Regions from separate parts of the Nocardioides aurantiacus genome, predicted to be linked through region 2. Evidence: riboswitches for the same ligand, from Rfam matches in the RefSeq annotation. Region 2 holds a riboswitch; each other region holds the start of a gene.
What was found. Region 2 has a riboswitch for cyclic di-AMP ahead of EDD33_RS18620 (C40 family peptidase). Riboswitches for the same ligand answer to the same signal wherever they lie in the genome.

Region 1 (5,470 bases), 2.8 Mb from region 2:
AACTCTACTAAGACACTCTTGTTAAGAGAGGGCCTCCCTCACCCCCATGTGCACCCGTGTGGATGGCAGTGCAAAAATGCACTCCGTGACCGAGAGTGCAACCTCTGCCCCGCCTGTCGGCACCGGCCGGGCGGCGAAGCGTGAGCAGACGCTGCACGACATCGTCACCGCCGCCCGCCGGCTGGCCGTCGAGCACGGCATCGACGGGTTCACCATGGACGACCTCGCCGGCGCTGCCGGGGTCTCGCGCCGCACGCTGTTCAACTACGTCCCCGGCAAGGACGACGCCGTCATCGGCGCTCCCCCGGTGATCGCCGCCGAGGTCTTCACCACCTTCGTGGCGGGCGGGCCGCACGGCAGCCTGGTCGAGGACCTCGCCGAGATCGTGGTCCAGGTCCTCCGCGAGCGCCCCGAGAGCCCCGAGGAGGTGGCGCTGGGGCGTGCCGCCATGCAGGCCAACCCACGGTTGATCGCCCACGCGCTCGACCGGCTGCAGGAGCTGGTCGAGTCCTGCCTGGGCTACGTCGAGCAGCGCGAGGGGGCGGCGTACGACCGGCAGCGGTTCGACGTCGCGCTCACCCTCGTCGTCGCCTGCCTGCACCTCGCGATGGATCGCTTCCTGACCGGCGACCACGGCACCGACCTGGCGCCGCTGTTCCTCGCCACCCTGCACACGGCGCGCGACCTGCTCGCCTGACCCACCCCACCGCACCCGCCCCAGCCCGCCCGACCCGATCGCCCCGATCACCCCCGCCTCTCGAGGAGAGACATGGCCACCCTGCTCCACCGCCTCGGCACCTTCGCGTTCCGCCGCTGGCCCGTCGTCGTCGCTGCCTGGCTGCTCGTCGTCATCGGCGCCGGCACCCTGGCCGCCACCGTCAGCAAGCCGATGGAGGACACCTTCACCATCCCGGGCATCCCCGCGCTGCAGGCGCAGGAGCTGCAGCAGTACCTCTTCCCCGAGGCCGAGGACGCCCAGGACCTCGCCACGGTCAACGTCGTGGTCGCCGCTCCCGAGGGAGAGTCGCTGCGCGAGCAGCCGTACTCCGGCGAGGTGGAGGACCTCGTCGCCGCGCTCCAGGACCTTCCCCAGATGCCCGACGAGCCGAAGCTGGCCGACCCGGTCACCGCCTCGGACGCGCAGTTCGAGCGGGCCGTCTCGGGTGCCGTCGAGGCGGGTACGCCGCAGCGCGTCGCCGAGGAGAACGCCCGGGCCCTCCTCCCGCTGGGCCAGGACGACCGGATCGGCGTCATCACCTGGGACTTCGACGTCGCCTCCCCCGCCGACGTCGAGCCCGCGACCCGCGAGGCCCTGCTGGACGCGCTCGCGGACGCCCGCGACGCCGGCCTGACCGCCGAGGTCAACGGCTCGGGGCTGCAGGCCATCCCCGAGGTCGGCGGCACCAGCGAGCTGGTCGGCATCGCCGTCGCGGCTGTGGTCCTGATCATCACCTTCGGCTCGCTGGTCGCGGCCGGCCTGCCCATCCTGACCGCGCTGATCGGCGTCGCCCTGGGCATCCTCGGCATCAGCATCGCCACGGCACTGACCACCATCGGCACCACCACCCCGATCCTGGCCACGATGATCGGCCTGGCGGTCGGCATCGACTACACGCTGTTCATCCTGGCCCGCTACCGCACGGAGCTGCGGCGTACCGACGACCGGCGGGCCGCCGTCGGCATCGCGGTCGGCACCGCGGGCTCGGCCGTGGTGTTCGCCGGCCTGACCGTGCTGATCGCGCTCGGCGCGCTGAGCATCGTGGGGATCCCGTTCCTGACCTCGATGGGTCTCGCGGCCGCCGGCACGGTGTTCCTCGCCGTGCTGGTCGCCCTCACCCTGCTGCCGGCCCTGCTCGGCATGTTGGGCGGCAAGGCCTTCGCGGGGCGGGTGCGACGCCGCGAGGACAAGCGCGACGCCCACGGCCTCGCCGTCAACAACGGCGTCCGCTGGGCCCGGCTCGTCGGGCGTGCCCCGGTCGTCGTGGTGCTGCTGGTCGTGGTCGGCCTCGGCGCGCTCGCCGTGCCCCTGCAGAGCCTCCAGCTCTCGCTGCCGACCGACTCCACCTCCGCCGTCGACACCACCCAGCGCAAGGCCTCCGACCTGGTCAGCGAGGCCTTCGGCCCCGGTCGTGAAGCACCGCTGCTGCTGGTCGTCGACGCCCGCCGCACCCCCGGCCAGCAGTCGGCGCAGCAGGCCTTCGGCGACGTCGTCGCCTGGGCCGCCGGGCAGGACGGCGTCGCCAACGCCCAGGTCGTCGCCACCAGCGGCGACGGGGTCGGTGCGCAGGTGCTCGTCACCCCCCAGGGCGGCCCGTCGGACCAGGGCACGCTCGACCTGCTCGACCGGTTGCGCAGCGACCAGTCCGACATCGAGGCCGAGACCGGCACCCGGCTGGGCGTCACCGGCATCACCGCCATCCAGACCGACGTCTCCGAGCGGCTCACCGAGGCACTGCCGATCTACCTCGCCGTCGTGGTCGGCCTGGCGTTCCTGCTGCTGATGCTCGTCTTCCGGTCGCTCCTGGTGCCGCTGACCGCGACCCTGGGCTTCCTGCTCTCGGTGCTCGCCACGCTCGGCGCCACCGTCCTGGTCTTCCAGGAGGGCGCGCTCGGTCTGGTCGAGGGCCAGCCGCTGGTCAGCTTCATGCCGATCATCGTCATCGGCATCGTGTTCGGGCTGGCGATGGACTACCAGGTGTTCCTGGTGACCCGGATGCGCGAGGCGTTCGTGCACGGGATGTCGGCCCGGGAGGCGGTCGTCGACGGGTTCCGCAACAGCGCCCGTGTCGTCGCCGCGGCGGCCACGATCATGATCTCGGTCTTCGCCGCCTTCGTGCTGCAGGACGACCCGCTGATCCAGTCCATCGGGTTCGCCCTCGCCGCCGCGGTGTTCTTCGACGCCTTCGTGGTGCGGATGGCGCTGATCCCGGCCGTGATGTACCTCCTCGGCGACAAGGCCTGGTGGCTCCCCCGCTGGATCGCGCGGGTGCTCCCCGAGGTCGACGTGGAGGGCGAGCGGCTGCAGCGGCCGACCGCGACGAGCCGCGAGGCCGCCCCCGAGCGCGACCTGGCCCCCACGCCCTGACGCGCGTCCCCGGGCAGGCTCGGCACGGCACCGGACTAGTAGGTCGGTGCCGTGCCGAACCACCCGCCCGGGTCAGCGACAACCCCGTTCACCCGGGGTTAGGGTGCGTTGTCCCGCGTCGCGGGGCGTCCCCCCGTGACCGCCGAGTCCTGTCCGCGCGGGGGTGTCACACGAACCTTTCGGACAGGAGCGGGGAACCCAGGTTTCCCGGACCGCACCGCGGTCCTCGGGGTGAAGTCACGACAGTGACCGGGCTCCCCGGCCCGAACCCGACAGCTAACCTCGCAGGCGCGTGGAGGAACCCTCATGCGCAAGCTCGTCCTGTCGCTGCTCGCTGCCTTCGTCCTGGCGCTCCCGGTGCTCACCGGTCCCGCCGCCGAGGCCGCGACCGCGCGCACCTGGAACCGGATGGCCCACTGCGAGTCGACCAGCCGGTGGCACGTCAACACCGGCAACGGCTACTACGGCGGTCTGCAGATCAGCCCCCGCACCTGGCGTGCCTTCGGCGGCAAGAAGTTCGCCCGGCTGCCCCACCGCGCCACCAAGGTCGAGCAGATCCGCGTGGCCGAGCGGATCAAGCGCAACCAGGGCTGGGGCGCGTGGCCCCACTGCTCGCGCGCCATCGGCGTCCGCTGACCTGACCTGCCGGTGAGGCCCGTCCGTCCGGGCGGGCCTCAGCCGCGGGCGGCGCCGTACCCCAGCAGCGCGGCCAGCCCGAGCGCGCTGCGCGGGGCGTAGGCCGTGCGCCACAACCCGCCGTGGCACGCGGCGTACGCCTCGTCCTGCCAGGGCTGCTCGTGGCGCGGGCCGCCCTGCGTGTGCAGGTCGTGCACCAGCAGCGCGGCCATCAGCACGTTGGAGGTCGCCGGCTCGAAGACCTCCACGCCGAAGCGGTGCGCCCCGGCGTACGCCGCCGCGAGGGCCCGGTTCTTGACCACCGAGCGGGTGCGGGTCGGGGGCGCCACGTTCATCGACACCGTGACCCCGTCGTGGCGCGCGACCGTGGCGCGCCAGCGCTGCACGCGCTTGGCGAGGGCGTAGTTGGGCCCCTGCTGCGGGACCAGCGAGTCGTTGACGCCCGGGTCGGAGCCGGCGACGTACTGCCGCCGGAGCAGCCGCCCGCCCGACAGGGTCCGCAGCGGCCGGCCCAGCGTCTTGGAGCGGCCCGACCGGCTCTCGTAGGACGCCGTCGACTGTTCCACGGCCTCCTTCGGCACCACGAACACGTCGGTCGGGGTGGCCAGGAAGCCCAGGGCCGTGTCGCCGCGGTCGGCCAGCAGCCGCCGGCTGAGGTCGTCCACGGCGGTGCTCACCCGGGTGTTGGTCGCGCCGTCGGCGTAGACGTAGTTGCCGACCACGAGCGTGCCCGGCTGCTCGGCCAGCCACCGCTCGATCGCCGGCACCTGCGCCAGCAGGTCGAGACCGGCCACGTCGTCGAGGGCGCGACCGTCGTCGTCGTGCAGGGTCGGGACCACGACGGTGCCGGACCCGTTGCGGGCCAGGGTCAGGACGCGCTGCCAGATGTCGGGTCGGGGCAGGTCGACGGCGGCGACCCGGGCGCCCCACCGCACCAGGGAGGGCAGCGGGCCCATCTCGGCGCCGGCGCCGAGGACGGCGACGGTGTGTCCCTCGAGGCGGAGCCAGTCGGGGTTGTCGAGCACGCGGTCGACGGCCTCGGCCACGCTCGGCTCGACGACGCCGCGCTCCACCCAGCCGCCCAGGCGGCGCCGGATGCCGGGGCCGCGCAAGCGCTCGCCGTGGTAGGGCAGCACCAGCTCGCGGACCGCCTCGCCCTCACCGGCGACCTCGACCGAGCGCACCGTCGCGCCGTCGTCGGGCCAGTCGGTGAGCCGGTGGTCGTGCCCGTCGGGACCGACGACACGCATCCGCTCGTGCAGCGAGTCGAGGCCGTCGCGGGCCACGGTCACCGCGGCGTCGGGGCCCTCGAGCCCGGCCTCGACGGCGCGCCGGAAGTGCGGGAGGTAGCCGGTGCGCCACGCGGTCTCCTGCTCCGCCGCGCGGGCGCCCGTGGGGTCGACCGCGCGCAACGCGTCGGCCACCACCCCCCGGCCCGTGCGTGACGTGCTGCGCCTGCCCTCGTCGTCGGCCGGGAACACCAGGCCGTGCTCGTCCACCACGTCGGTCATCCTGCCCCATCGTCGGCGATCGACGGGACGCCCCGGTCGGTCGCCCGGCGGACCCGGGTCAGCCGAGGTCGTCGTCGGTGCTCTCCTCGAGGGCGTCGAAGAACAGCGAGCCGCCCACGCGGTCGGCGAGGTCGACGGCCAGCTCGTTGAGCGAGTCCGACAGCGACTCCAGGACGCCGAGCACCTGGTGGGCCACGAACGGGTCGGCGGGCAGCTCGTAGGAGGCCAGCACGGTGTC
Region 2 (5,470 bases):
CACCGACATGCCGGCGGAGAGGACGTACTGCGCCACGCTGTCGTGCAGCTCGCGGGCGATCCGGTGCCGCTCGGTGTCGAGCAGCTCGCGCTGCCGCGCCACCTGCAGCCGCTCCTGCGTGGCCCGCAGCTCCTCGGTGCGCACGGCCAGGTCGCGGCTCTGCGCGGTGGCCTCGTCGTAGAGCTGCTGGGCACGCCGGTGCAGCGTCAGCCCCGCCTGGTACTGCTCGGAGGTGTGCAGCGAGACCGCCGCCTGGTTGGCCAGGATGCGCAGCACCGCGAGGTCGCCCGCCTCGGGCGGCGCCTCCAGCCCGTGGCGGGCCACCAGGCTGCCGATGCGCCGGCCGTCGAGGGTCATCGGCACCCACACCCAGGCGTCGTCGTCGCGGGCCTCGGGGTGCCGGCCGGTGCGCAGGGCGCCCAGCACCTCGCGCAGGTCGGCGGGCAGCGACCTCACGTCGTCGACCACGACGCCGTCGGCACCGCAGGCCAGGAAGCGCGGCCGGGCGCCGGTGAGGCTGTCGTCGGCCAGCGCCAGCAGCGTCCAGTGCGCGTCGAGGTGGGCGGCGGCGGCGCGCAGCACCTCCTCGAGCAGCCCGCGCGGCCCCTCGACCGTGCGCACCAGCGCGCGGGAGATGGAGTCCATCGCCACCACCGCGCGCTGCACGCGCTCGTCGGAGGCGACGTAGGCGCGGTAGTAGGACCCCTTGCCCGACCGGACCCCGGTCAGCCGCGCCAGGTCGGGACGTGCCCGCCGGGGGCGGGCGGGGGTCACGGTCCGACCCCGCTCACAGGGCGTCCATGAACAGCCGGTGGACGTCGGCCTCGTCGGCCTCGCGGGGGTTGGTGGTCAGGCAGGCGTCGTCGAGCGCGGTGTGCGCCATCTGGCGTACGTCGGCCGCGGTGACGCCCAGGTCGGAGAGCCCGCGCGGCACCCCGACGTCGTCGGCCAGCCGGCGCACGTGGGCGGCCAGCATCTCCGCCGCCTCCTCGCCGGGCGCCCGGCCGACCTCGAGGCCGGCGGCCTGGGCGAGGGCGACGAACCGGTCGGGCGTGGCCCGGGCGTTGTAGCGGATGACGTGGGGCAGCAGCACGCCGTTGACCACCCCGTGCGGCGCGTCGAGCAGGCCGCCGACCTGGTGGCTCATCGCGTGGGTGGCGCCCAGGATCGCGTTGGTGAAGGCCAGGCCCGCCTGCAGGCTGGCCTGCGCCATCTTGGCGCGGGCACGCTCCTCGTCGGGGCTGGTGATGGTGGTCCGGAGGTGGCCGCACACCAGCCGCACCGAGGACAGCGCGTGGATGTCGGCCAGCGGGTTGTGGGCCAGCGAGACGTAGGACTCGATGCCGTGGGTGAGGGCGTCGAGCCCGGTCGCGGCGTTGAGCGCCTCGGGCATGGTGGTGAGCAGCCGCGGGTCGGTCAGCGAGATGTCGGGCACCAGCGCCCGGCCCATCACGGTGACCTTCACCGAGCGCTCGGTGTCGGTGACGATGCAGAACTGCGAGACGTCGGCGCCGGTGCCCGAGGTGCTGGGGATCATCAGCATCGGCGGGATCGGTCGGGTCACCTGGTCGACGCCGGCGTAGTCGAGGATGTCGCCGTCGTTGCTCGACAGGATCGCGACGCCCTTGGCGGCGTCGATGCACGAGCCCCCGCCGAGCGCGATGATGACGTCGCAGCCGCGGTCGACGTACCACGCGTGGGCAGCCCGGACCTCGTGGTCCTTGGGGTTGGGCGTGAGGTCGTGCCAGACCTGGGGGTCCAGGCGCGCGTCGCGGAGGTGGCCGAGCAGCAGGTCGACCCAGCCGGCCTCGATGACGCCCGGGTCGGTGACGACCAGCGGTCGCCTGGCGCCCAGCCGGGCGGCGGCGAAGCCGGCCTCGGCCAGTGCACCGACGCCGAAGACGACCTCGGGCGCGTGGAACTTCACGACCGCACCGAGCGCGGCGTCCCCGTCGGGGTCGCGCGGCACCCCGGGACCGAGGTCGGCGGTGCTGGCGAGGAGGCTCACGACTGCGTCCAATCTGAGGTGGCGCCGAGGCTACCCCCGCACCCGGCGCCGGGGGGAGTGCTCGGGTCAGCGTCCGGCCCGTGGGCTGCAGGTGGTGGAGACCGGGGCGCCCACAGGGTAGGCGTGACCCCCGTCACCAGTCCCTCTCCGATCGGACGGGCGCCCCACGGTCCGTCCGCGCCTCGGGCGGCCCTGACTAGCGTGGACCGCGTACGACGCACCGCAGCCGACCGACCCCGGTCGGTCACCGACCCCCGGGAGGGACCCCATGAGCGACCGCACCGAGCACGACGAGCAGGCACTGCAGCAGGAGAAGGTCGTGGAGATGATGCGCAGCGACCGGTTCTGCATGCTGACCTCGGTCGGCGACGAGGGCCGGCTGCAGTCGCACCCGATGACCCCCCAGGAGGTCACCGACGAGGGCGACGTCTGGTTCTTCATCGACACCACCAGCCACCACGCGGACAACATCCGCGCCGAGAAGCGGGTCAACCTGGCCTTCGCCGACGGCTCGACGTGGCTCTCGGTGGCCGGGCACGGCGACGTGCGCGACGACCGGGCCAAGGTCGAGGAGCTGTGGAACCCGATGGTCGCGGCGTGGTTCCCCGACGGCAAGGACTCCCCGGGGGTCGGGCTGCTGCACGTCGAGACCGACTCCGCGCAGTACTGGGACAGCCCCGGCGGCGGCCGCGTCGCCAGCGCCCTGTCCTTCGTGAAGACCCGGATCACCGGAGGTCGTCCGGCCGGCACGTCGGAAACCGTGGACCTTTAAACCAAACGGCACTACTCTCGTCTGGCTATCGCACCTCTCCCCCGGGATTCGCCGAGTCCTGCCCGTCCGGGGGCGACCCTCCGTCAGTCATGGGCAGGAGTGGGGGAACCACACGTTCCACGCAGCCGTCGCCAACCAGGCGTCGGGTGCTCGGGGTGAAGTCGCCGTGAGGCGGCGGAGCACTTTCCAGCTCCAACCCGACAGCTCACCTCACAGGCGTGGGAAAGGTCCTCATGTCCTCGCACGCCCTGCCGCGCCCGCACCACCCCCGCGCCCTCGCCCAGCTGCTCGTGATGATGGTGCTCGCCGCCGGCCTCGTGCTGGCCGGCCCCGCCGGTGACGCGTCCGCCGCGTCGACCACCAAGGTCCGCAACGCGACCAACATCGCCCTGAACCAGAAGGGCGACCCCTACCGCTACGGCGCCGCGGGGCCCGGTGCCTTCGACTGTTCCGGGCTCATCTACTACAGCTACCGCAAGGCCGGCATCTCGGTGCCGCGCACGTCGGGCCAGCAGGCGGCCCACGCCCGTCGCATCGCCAAGGGCAACATGCGCCGCGGCGACCTGATGTTCTTCCACAACGGCGGCCGGGTCTACCACGCCGCGATCTTCCTGGGCTGGAAGGACGGCCGGGCGCAGCTCCTGCACTCCCCCCGGAGCGGCAGCCGCGTCCACGTCACGCGGACCTGGACGACACAGTGGTTCGGAGGCACCCTCCGCGGCTGAACGGGCCTACGCTTCGGCGCATGACCACCCAGCACCTCGGCCGGCCGCTCGACACCGACGTCGCCGACGAGGAGCAGGAGTCGCGCACGCAGCTCGACGGCCTCTTCGAGGCCTCGCCGGCGTCCTCGTCGCACACCTCCGCCGCGGCGGTCCTCGCGTTCGTCGCGGGGACCGCCGCGGTGCTGCTGTCCCCCTTCTCGCTCCACCTCGGTCTGGCCGTGGTCCTGGCCGTGGTCGCGCTGGTCGCCTCCGTGGTCGGGCTGGCCCGGGCCAGCCGGCCCGGGACCGCCGGCACCGTGCTCGCCTCGCTCGGCATGGTCGCGGCGCTGGCGACCGCCGCCGTCGTCGGGCTCCGGTACGCCGGCATCGACACCGCCGTGGCCGATGGGCTGGGCCCGGCGCTGCGCGACGCCTCCGAGGCGCTGACCGCGCTCTTCCCCCGGCCCTGACGCCCTGCCCGGGAGGACCGCGGCGTTCGTCACCCACCCGTCCCCCGAGGAGCGCGATGCGGCTGCACCCGTCGGGGCAGCACGGCACGGCGTGAGGCTCAGGCGGGACTGAGCGCCAGCGCGACCCGCTGGGGCTCGCGGCCCCGGCGCGCGATCCGCTCCACGATCCCGAAGACCCGGAACTCCCAGCGGTAGCGCTCGCGCAGCCGGTGCTCCACCGCCGCCACCCGCGCCGGGTCGTCGCTGACGCTCGCACGGGCCTCGACCGTGGGCGCGCCCTCGGCCACGCGACCGCGCCGGTCGCAGGGACGCAGCGTCACCCGGCCGTCGCGGCGCAGCCGCTTCACCTTGCCGCTGCCGGCCGGCGTCCACACCGCGAGGCCCTCGGCGCCGTCGGGGACGAGCCAGACCGGGGTGGCCACGCCCTCGCCGTTGCGGCGGAAGGTGGTCAGCGAGACGAACCGCTCGTCGGCGAGGTCGCGCAGGGTGGTCGTCGGGGTGGTCACCGCCCCAGCGTGACAGGTGCGAGGCTGGGTCCATGTTCCACATCGGTGTCGACCTGGCCTGGGGACGTCGGCAGCCGACCGGTGTCGCCGTGCTCGACGACGAGGGTCGGCTGGTGCAGCTGGCGGCCGTGCGCACGGACGAGGAGATCCTCGCGCTGCTGGCGCCGTACGTCGACGGACCCTGCACCGTCGCCCTCGACGCCCCGCTCGTGGTCACCAACCCGACCGGCAACCGACCCGCCGAGCGCGCGCTCAACGCCGACTTCGCCCGCTTCGACGCCGGCGCCCACCCGAGCAACACCGGCAAGCGCGAGTTCGCCGACGGCACCCGCGGCGGCGCCCTGGCCGAGCGGCTCGGGCTCGACCTCGACCCCCACGCCCACTCCCCGCGGGCGGCGATCGAGGTCTACCCGCACGCCGCGACGATCTCGCTGTTCCGGCTGGGCCGGACGCTGAAGTACAAGAACAAGCAGGGCCGCGACCTCGAGCAGCTGCGTGGCGAGCTGCTCGTGCTGATGGGGCTGCTCGAGGGGCTGGGCGGGGCGGAGCCGGCGCTGCAGCTCACCGGCCCGGGGACCTACGCCGCCGGGGTCGTCGAGGCCGGGGTCGGCGGGGTCGGCGAGGGCGGGGCCGGCGAGGGCGGGGCCGGCTGGACGGCGCTGCGCCGCCAGGTGCAGCACGCCACGCGCAAGAGCGAGCTGCGCGTCGTGGAGGACCAGGTCGACGCCGTGGTCTGCGCCTACGTCGCCCTCTTCGCCGCGCGCCGGCCCGACGAGATCACCTCCTACGGCGACGCCGCGACCGGGATGATCGTCACCCCGCGGCTGCCCGAGGACCACCAGCCGACGCCGCGTCCGCGTCGCGGACCGCAGGACACCTCGCCGCCCCCGCCCGACCCGGTGGGCGCGGTGCGGGAGTACGCCCTGCGCCACCCCGGCCTGGTGCGTGCCGGCGAGGAGTTCCTGGCGATGGTGACCGGCATCCTCGACGACGCCGGCATCAACTACCTG
Region 3 (5,470 bases), 2.5 Mb from region 2:
GCGTCGAGCGGGATGATGCCGGCTGCGGCCAGCCGTCCGTGGCGCACGACGTGGACGGCCCAGCGGCGGTCGTCCTCGCGCCGCGCCGCGACCAGCTCGCTGCAGCCGGCGAGGGACCCCAGCCGTTGCGTGCGCGACGCGGCGCGCACGAACGCGGAGAGCCGGTCGCGGTGCACGCCCGCCTCCTCGAAGCGCTCGCCCTCGGCCAGCGTCGCCATCCGCTGGGTCAGGGTCTCGACCACCCGGTCGGCGTCCTGCCGCAGCGCGTCGCGCAGCCGGGCCACCTCGTGGGCGTAGGTGTCCACGTCGACGCTGCCGTCGCAGGGGGACAGGCAGCGCTGCATCTCGGCCAGCACGCACGGGGTGCGCGTCGGCGTCAGGGGCAGCCGGTCGGTGCACTGCCGCACCGGGAAGCTCTCGTGGAGCGCGGCCAGGCAGCGCTCGGCGGTCCGGCGCGAGGAGAAGGGGCCGAGGTAGTCGGCGCCGTCGTCGGCGACCTTGCGGACCAGGGACAGCCGGGGCCACGGCTCCACGGTGAGCTTGAGCCAGGTGACCTTGTCGGGGCGACGGCTGCGACGGTTGTAGCGCGGCCGGTGGGCGGCGATCAGGCGGAGCTCGCGGACCCCCGCCTCGAGCGGCGTGGCGCACTCGACGTGGTCGACCGAGCCGGCCAGGTTGACCATCTCGCCCATCCGCGCCCGGGACTCCGAGGCGGTGAAGTAGGACCGCACCCGGGTGCGGAGGTCGCGGGAGGTGCCGACGTAGAGGACCTCGTCGCGGTCGTCGCGGAACAGGTAGACACCGGGGGCGTGCGGCAGGTGCTCGGCCAGGTGACGCTTGCGGCGCACCGTGGGGCTGACGCGGGAGCTGAACGTGCTCAGCTCCTCCAGCGTGTGCACGCCCAGCCCCCCGAGGCGCTCCATCAGGCCGTGCAGGACGTCGACGGTGGCCCGGGCGTCGGACAGGGCCCGGTGGTCGGGCGTGGTGGCGGACCCGAAGGCCACCGCGAGCGAGCTGAGCTTGCAGTTGGGGGCGTCGTCACGGGTGATCACCCGGCGTGCGAGGCGCGCGGTGTCCAGCACCTCGAAGCGTGGCCACGGACGCCCCTGCTGGGCCGCGAAGTGCTGGAGGAAGCCCACGTCGAAGGGCGCGTTGTGCGCGACGAGGACGCAGCCGTGCGCGAACTCCAGGAACGACGGCAGCGCCGACTCGATGGACGGCGCGGTGGCCACCATCGAGTTGGTGATGCCGGTGAGGACCGCGATGAACGGAGGGATGGCGGCGTGCGGGTTGACCAGGGTCTGGAACTCGCCGAGCACCTCGCCCCCGCGGACCTTGACCGCGCCGATCTCGGTGATCATCGACCCCTGCTTGGCGGACCCGCCGGTGGTCTCGAGGTCGACGACGCAGAAGGTGGTCTCGCGCAGGGGACGACCGAGCTCGTCGAAGCTCATCTGGCTGTCCCACCTGCTCATGGGAGGGACGCTAGGCGGGGGCACCGACAAGGCCGTGGAGGGCCGGCCCGGCGTGGCGTCGCGACGGACGGTCGGAGCGTGCCGACGGGACGGGCGGAGGTGTGCCGGCCCGGGTTGTCGGTGGCGGGTGCTGGAGTGCTCGTGACCGGCCTTCCCCCGCTCTGCAAGGAGACCCCGATGAGCGTCCACATCGACTGCGACACCTGCCTGGTGCGTGGCCTGGCCTGCCACGACTGCGTGGTGACGGTGCTCCTGGGCCCGCCTCCCGAGCTCGGCTTCGACGCCGAGGAGGCCCACGCGCTCGAGGTCCTGGCGGGATCCGGGCTCGTGCCGCCGCTGCGGATGGTGACGCCCGTGAGCGGCCCCGAGATCGAGTCCGCGTGAACAACGCCACACCGTCCGTCCACGGTCTCGACTTGGAGTGCCAGCGGGCCTGACCTAGTGTCGAGCGCTGTTGGCCGTCGTCAGCGGGCACCGACCGGGTGCCCACGCCGGCCGCGCCGAGTCCGGACTCGTCTCCTGGGGGGAGAGGGGTGGCCGGAGCCGGGGACCCATGTTCCTGGGGTGAATCCAGGCGCCGACAGCACCGATCGTGCCGTCACGCACCTGGTAGGGCGTTCTTTGGGCCCGAACCCGTCAGCTCACCTGGTAGGCGTTGAGACAAAGAGGAGACCGGCCGCTCGTGAACGACGGTTGGAAGTACCCCCATGCCCGCGCAACAGTAGGAGCGGCCCTCGCCCTGGGCCTCACCGGCCTCGGCGTCGTCCAGGCCGCTCCCGCCACCGCGGCCCCCGACGACAGGCTCAAGTCCCGCATCGACGCCGCGCAGGCCGCGGTCGACGACGTGGCCCCGGCGGCAGCCGCCGCCGATCGACGTCACGACCGGGCACAGACCCGGGTGACGACCAGCACCAAGCGCGTCAAGACCCTCACCAAGCGCATCGTGCGCGCGAAGACCCTCGCGGAGACCGTGCGCGAGCAGGTGGCGACCGACGTGCTCGCCGAGCACCAGGTCTCCGGCGGCAGCACCGCCCCGAGCGCGACCTCGCTCCCGGCCGACTCCGAGGTGCTGCTCAGCAACGTGAGCGTCGTGTCCGAGGACACCGACGGTCGCATCGAGCAGGTGGCGCGGTCCCAGGCCACCGCCCAGCAGCTCACCCAGCGTCGCGCGCAGGTCCGCCAGGCCCTCGTGGACCAGCGGGCCACCGCCAAGAAGCTCGCCGCCCGGGAGGCCACGGCCGCCGGTGCGGTCGACCGGGCCCAGGGCAAGGTCGACGCCCTCGAGGCCGAGCTCGCCGAGCGCCGGGAGGAGCGCGAGGCCGAGCAGGCAGCGGCTGCTCCGGCGGCTCCGGCGGCGCCCGACGGGTCCGCGAGCTCCGCGGTCTCCTACGCCATGGCGCAGGTCGGCAAGGCCTACGTCTGGGGTGCCTCCGGTCCCAGCTCCTTCGACTGCTCGGGGCTCACCATGGCCGCGTGGGCGACGCAGGGCGTCTCGCTGCCGCACAACTCGGGAGCCCAGTACGCTGCGGGCACGCCCGTCTCCGAGAGTGAGCTGCAGCCCGGTGACCTCGTCTTCTACTACAGCCCGATCAGCCACGTCGGCCTCTACGTCGGCAACGGCCAGGTCGTCAACGCGCTGAACCCCGGTTCCGGTGTCCAGGTCTCGGGTCTGCACGACATGCCCTACTCCGGCGCGGTCCGCCCTGGCTGACCGACGCCACGCCGACGCCGCCCGTCCCCCTCGTGGGGCGGGCGGCGTCGTGCGCTCCGGCGGCGTGCGGAACCCACCGCGCCGGTGGCGCACCCTGGTCGCCGCGGTGCTGGTCGCCGTCCTCGGAGCCCTCTCGCTGAGCGCCTGCGAGCAGGAGGTGGACCTGGAGCCGCCTCGCGCCCAGCAGGGTGCCTCGCTGAGCGCCGACCAGGCGCAGCGCGCCCTGGACGGACTCGTCGCCGCCCTCGACGGCGACCGACGGGGTGCCGCCACGGCCCTCGCGGCCCCGTCGGGCGCCGAGGTCGTGGGTGCCGCCTGGGACAACGCCCAGGCGCTGCGCCTGCAGGACCTCGCGATGCGCTACGTCGACACCGCGGCCCCGCCCACCGCCGTGGAGCGGCAGCGCTGGGGGAGGACCGCCGTCCCGGTCACGGTGCGGCTGACCTTCGCCTACGGCGGGTTCGACACCGACCCGGCGGAGGTCGAGACCCGGGTCGCCCTGGTGCCCGGGGACGGGTCCGTGAGGGTCGCCGGGTTCGGCGGGGCCGGCCGGACGCCGCTGTGGCTGGTGGAGCCGCTGCGCGTCGTACGCACGGCGGAGACGTTGACCGTGGTCGCGGGGCCGCTCGGCCGCTACCCGCGGCTGACCGAGCGTGCGGTCACCCAGGTGCGTCGGGTGCTGCCGCGGTGGCGCGGGCCGTTGGTCGTCGAGGTCCCCCGGACCCGCGCCGAGCTCGACGCCACGCTCGACGCCCCGGCGGACCGCTACGACGAGATCGCCGGCGTGACCACCTCCGTCGACGGGTCCACGACGCGGGGCGCGCCGGTGCGGGTCTACCTCAACCCCGAGGTCTTCGCCGACCTCTCCGCCGCCGGGGCCCAGGTCGTGGCCAGCCACGAGGCGGTGCACGTCGCGACCGGCTCCAGCTTCACCTCGGTACCCACCTGGCTGCTGGAGGGCTTCGCCGACTACGTCGCGCTCGACGACGCCGGCGTCCCGGTCGACCGCGCTGCCGCCCAGGCGCTGCGTCAGATCCGGCGCGACGGGCCGCCCGACCGGTTGCCCACGCCCGCCGACCTCGACCCGACGGCGACCGGGCTCGGTGCGACCTACGAGCTGGCCTGGCTGGCGTGCCGCTTCCTGGGTCAGGAGTACGGCACCGACCGGCTGGTCCGGCTCTACGGCTCCGTGGCCGACGGCACCCCGGCGGCGGCCGCGTTCCGCGACGTCCTCGGCACCACGCAGGGTGCCTTCGTGGGGGCCTGGCGCGCGGACCTGCGACGGTTGGCCCGCGTGGCAGGCTGAGGCGGTGACGTCGGCCCGTCGTACCGCTGCGGTCCTGCTGCTCGTCTCGGTCGTCGCCTTCGCGGTGCTGGCCGTGCTGCTGGTGCCGTGGGACTGGGTCCCCGGTGGCCGGGTGCTGCCCGTGCGGGCCGACGAGGTGTTCACGGCCCGGGAGATCGAGCGCGCCACGGCGTACTCCTCAGCGCAGCGGCACCTGGGCTGGGGGTCGCTCGCCGTGTCCGTGCTGGTCGGCCTGCTGCTCGGGCTGACGCCGCTGGGAGCCCGTGTGGTGCGCCGACTGCGGGGATGGTGGTGGTGGCGTGCCCTGCTGGCGACCCTGCTCGTGCTCGTCGTGGGCGTGCTCGCGACCGCGCCGTTGACGGTGCTGGTGCGTCGCAACGCGCTGGAGGCGGGGCTGAGCACCCAGCCGTGGTCGGGCTGGCTCCGGGACCAGGTGGTCTCGCTCGGGCTCTCCTGGGTGTACGCCGGCCTCGTGGTGCTGCTCGTCGTCGGGGTCGCCCGCCGGGCGCCGCGGCGGTGGCCGCTGGTCGTCGGGGCGGTGGCGGCGCTGCTCGTCGTGGTCGGCTCGTGGGTCTACCCCGTGGTCGTGGAGCCGTTGTTCAACCGGTTCACCTCGCTGCCCGACGGGCCACTGCGTTCCAGCGTGCTGGCGCTGGCGCGCGAGGAGGGGGTGCCCGTCTCCGACGTGCTCGTGGCGGACGCGTCCCGGCGTACGACCACGCTGAACGCCTACGTCTCGGGGCTGGGCAGCACCCGCCGGGTCGTGCTCTACGACAACCTCGTCGATGACGTGCCGCGACGCGAGACGCTGGTGATCGTGGCGCACGAGCTGGGCCACGCGAAGAACCACGACGTGGCGGTGGGGACCACCCTCTCGGCCCTGGGTGTCGCTGCCGGGGTGGGCCTGCTGGGTCTCGTCGTGGGGCCGGCGCTGCTGCGCCGGTCGGGGGCGGGCTCCGTCGGCGTCCCCGAGGTGGT

Region 1: linked by a shared signal. The riboswitch ahead of EDD33_RS04880 (transglycosylase family protein) and the one ahead of EDD33_RS18620 (C40 family peptidase) in region 2 are both predicted to bind cyclic di-AMP.
Region 3: linked by a shared signal. The riboswitch ahead of EDD33_RS06390 (C40 family peptidase) and the one ahead of EDD33_RS18620 (C40 family peptidase) in region 2 are both predicted to bind cyclic di-AMP.

The regions. Positions count from the first base shown of each region.
Region 1 is NZ_RKHO01000001.1:1,019,115-1,024,584, reverse strand. Features, by position in the region: gene EDD33_RS04890 (TetR/AcrR family transcriptional regulator) at 86-697, shown strand; gene EDD33_RS04885 (MMPL family transporter) at 770-3,085, shown strand; cyclic di-AMP (ydaO/yuaA leader) riboswitch at 3,250-3,390, shown strand; gene EDD33_RS04880 (transglycosylase family protein) at 3,392-3,721, shown strand; gene EDD33_RS04875 (hypothetical protein) at 3,760-5,232, opposite strand; gene EDD33_RS04870 (T3SS (YopN, CesT) and YbjN peptide-binding chaperone 1) at 5,291-5,470, opposite strand, start outside.
Region 2 is NZ_RKHO01000001.1:3,842,654-3,848,123, forward strand. Features, by position in the region: gene EDD33_RS18605 (MadS family sensor histidine kinase) at 1-774, opposite strand, end outside; gene EDD33_RS18610 (iron-containing alcohol dehydrogenase) at 788-2,008, opposite strand; gene EDD33_RS18615 (pyridoxamine 5'-phosphate oxidase family protein) at 2,277-2,780, shown strand; cyclic di-AMP (ydaO/yuaA leader) riboswitch at 2,820-3,012, shown strand; gene EDD33_RS18620 (C40 family peptidase) at 2,999-3,505, shown strand; gene EDD33_RS18625 (hypothetical protein) at 3,526-3,954, shown strand; gene EDD33_RS18630 (PPOX class F420-dependent oxidoreductase) at 4,053-4,460, opposite strand; gene EDD33_RS18635 (DUF429 domain-containing protein) at 4,493-5,470, shown strand, end outside.
Region 3 is NZ_RKHO01000001.1:1,337,043-1,342,512, forward strand. Features, by position in the region: gene EDD33_RS06380 (DEDD exonuclease domain-containing protein) at 1-1,475, opposite strand, end outside; gene EDD33_RS06385 (hypothetical protein) at 1,653-1,859, shown strand; cyclic di-AMP (ydaO/yuaA leader) riboswitch at 1,964-2,145, shown strand; gene EDD33_RS06390 (C40 family peptidase) at 2,158-3,186, shown strand; gene EDD33_RS06395 (hypothetical protein) at 3,251-4,492, shown strand; gene EDD33_RS06400 (M48 family metalloprotease) at 4,497-5,470, shown strand, end outside.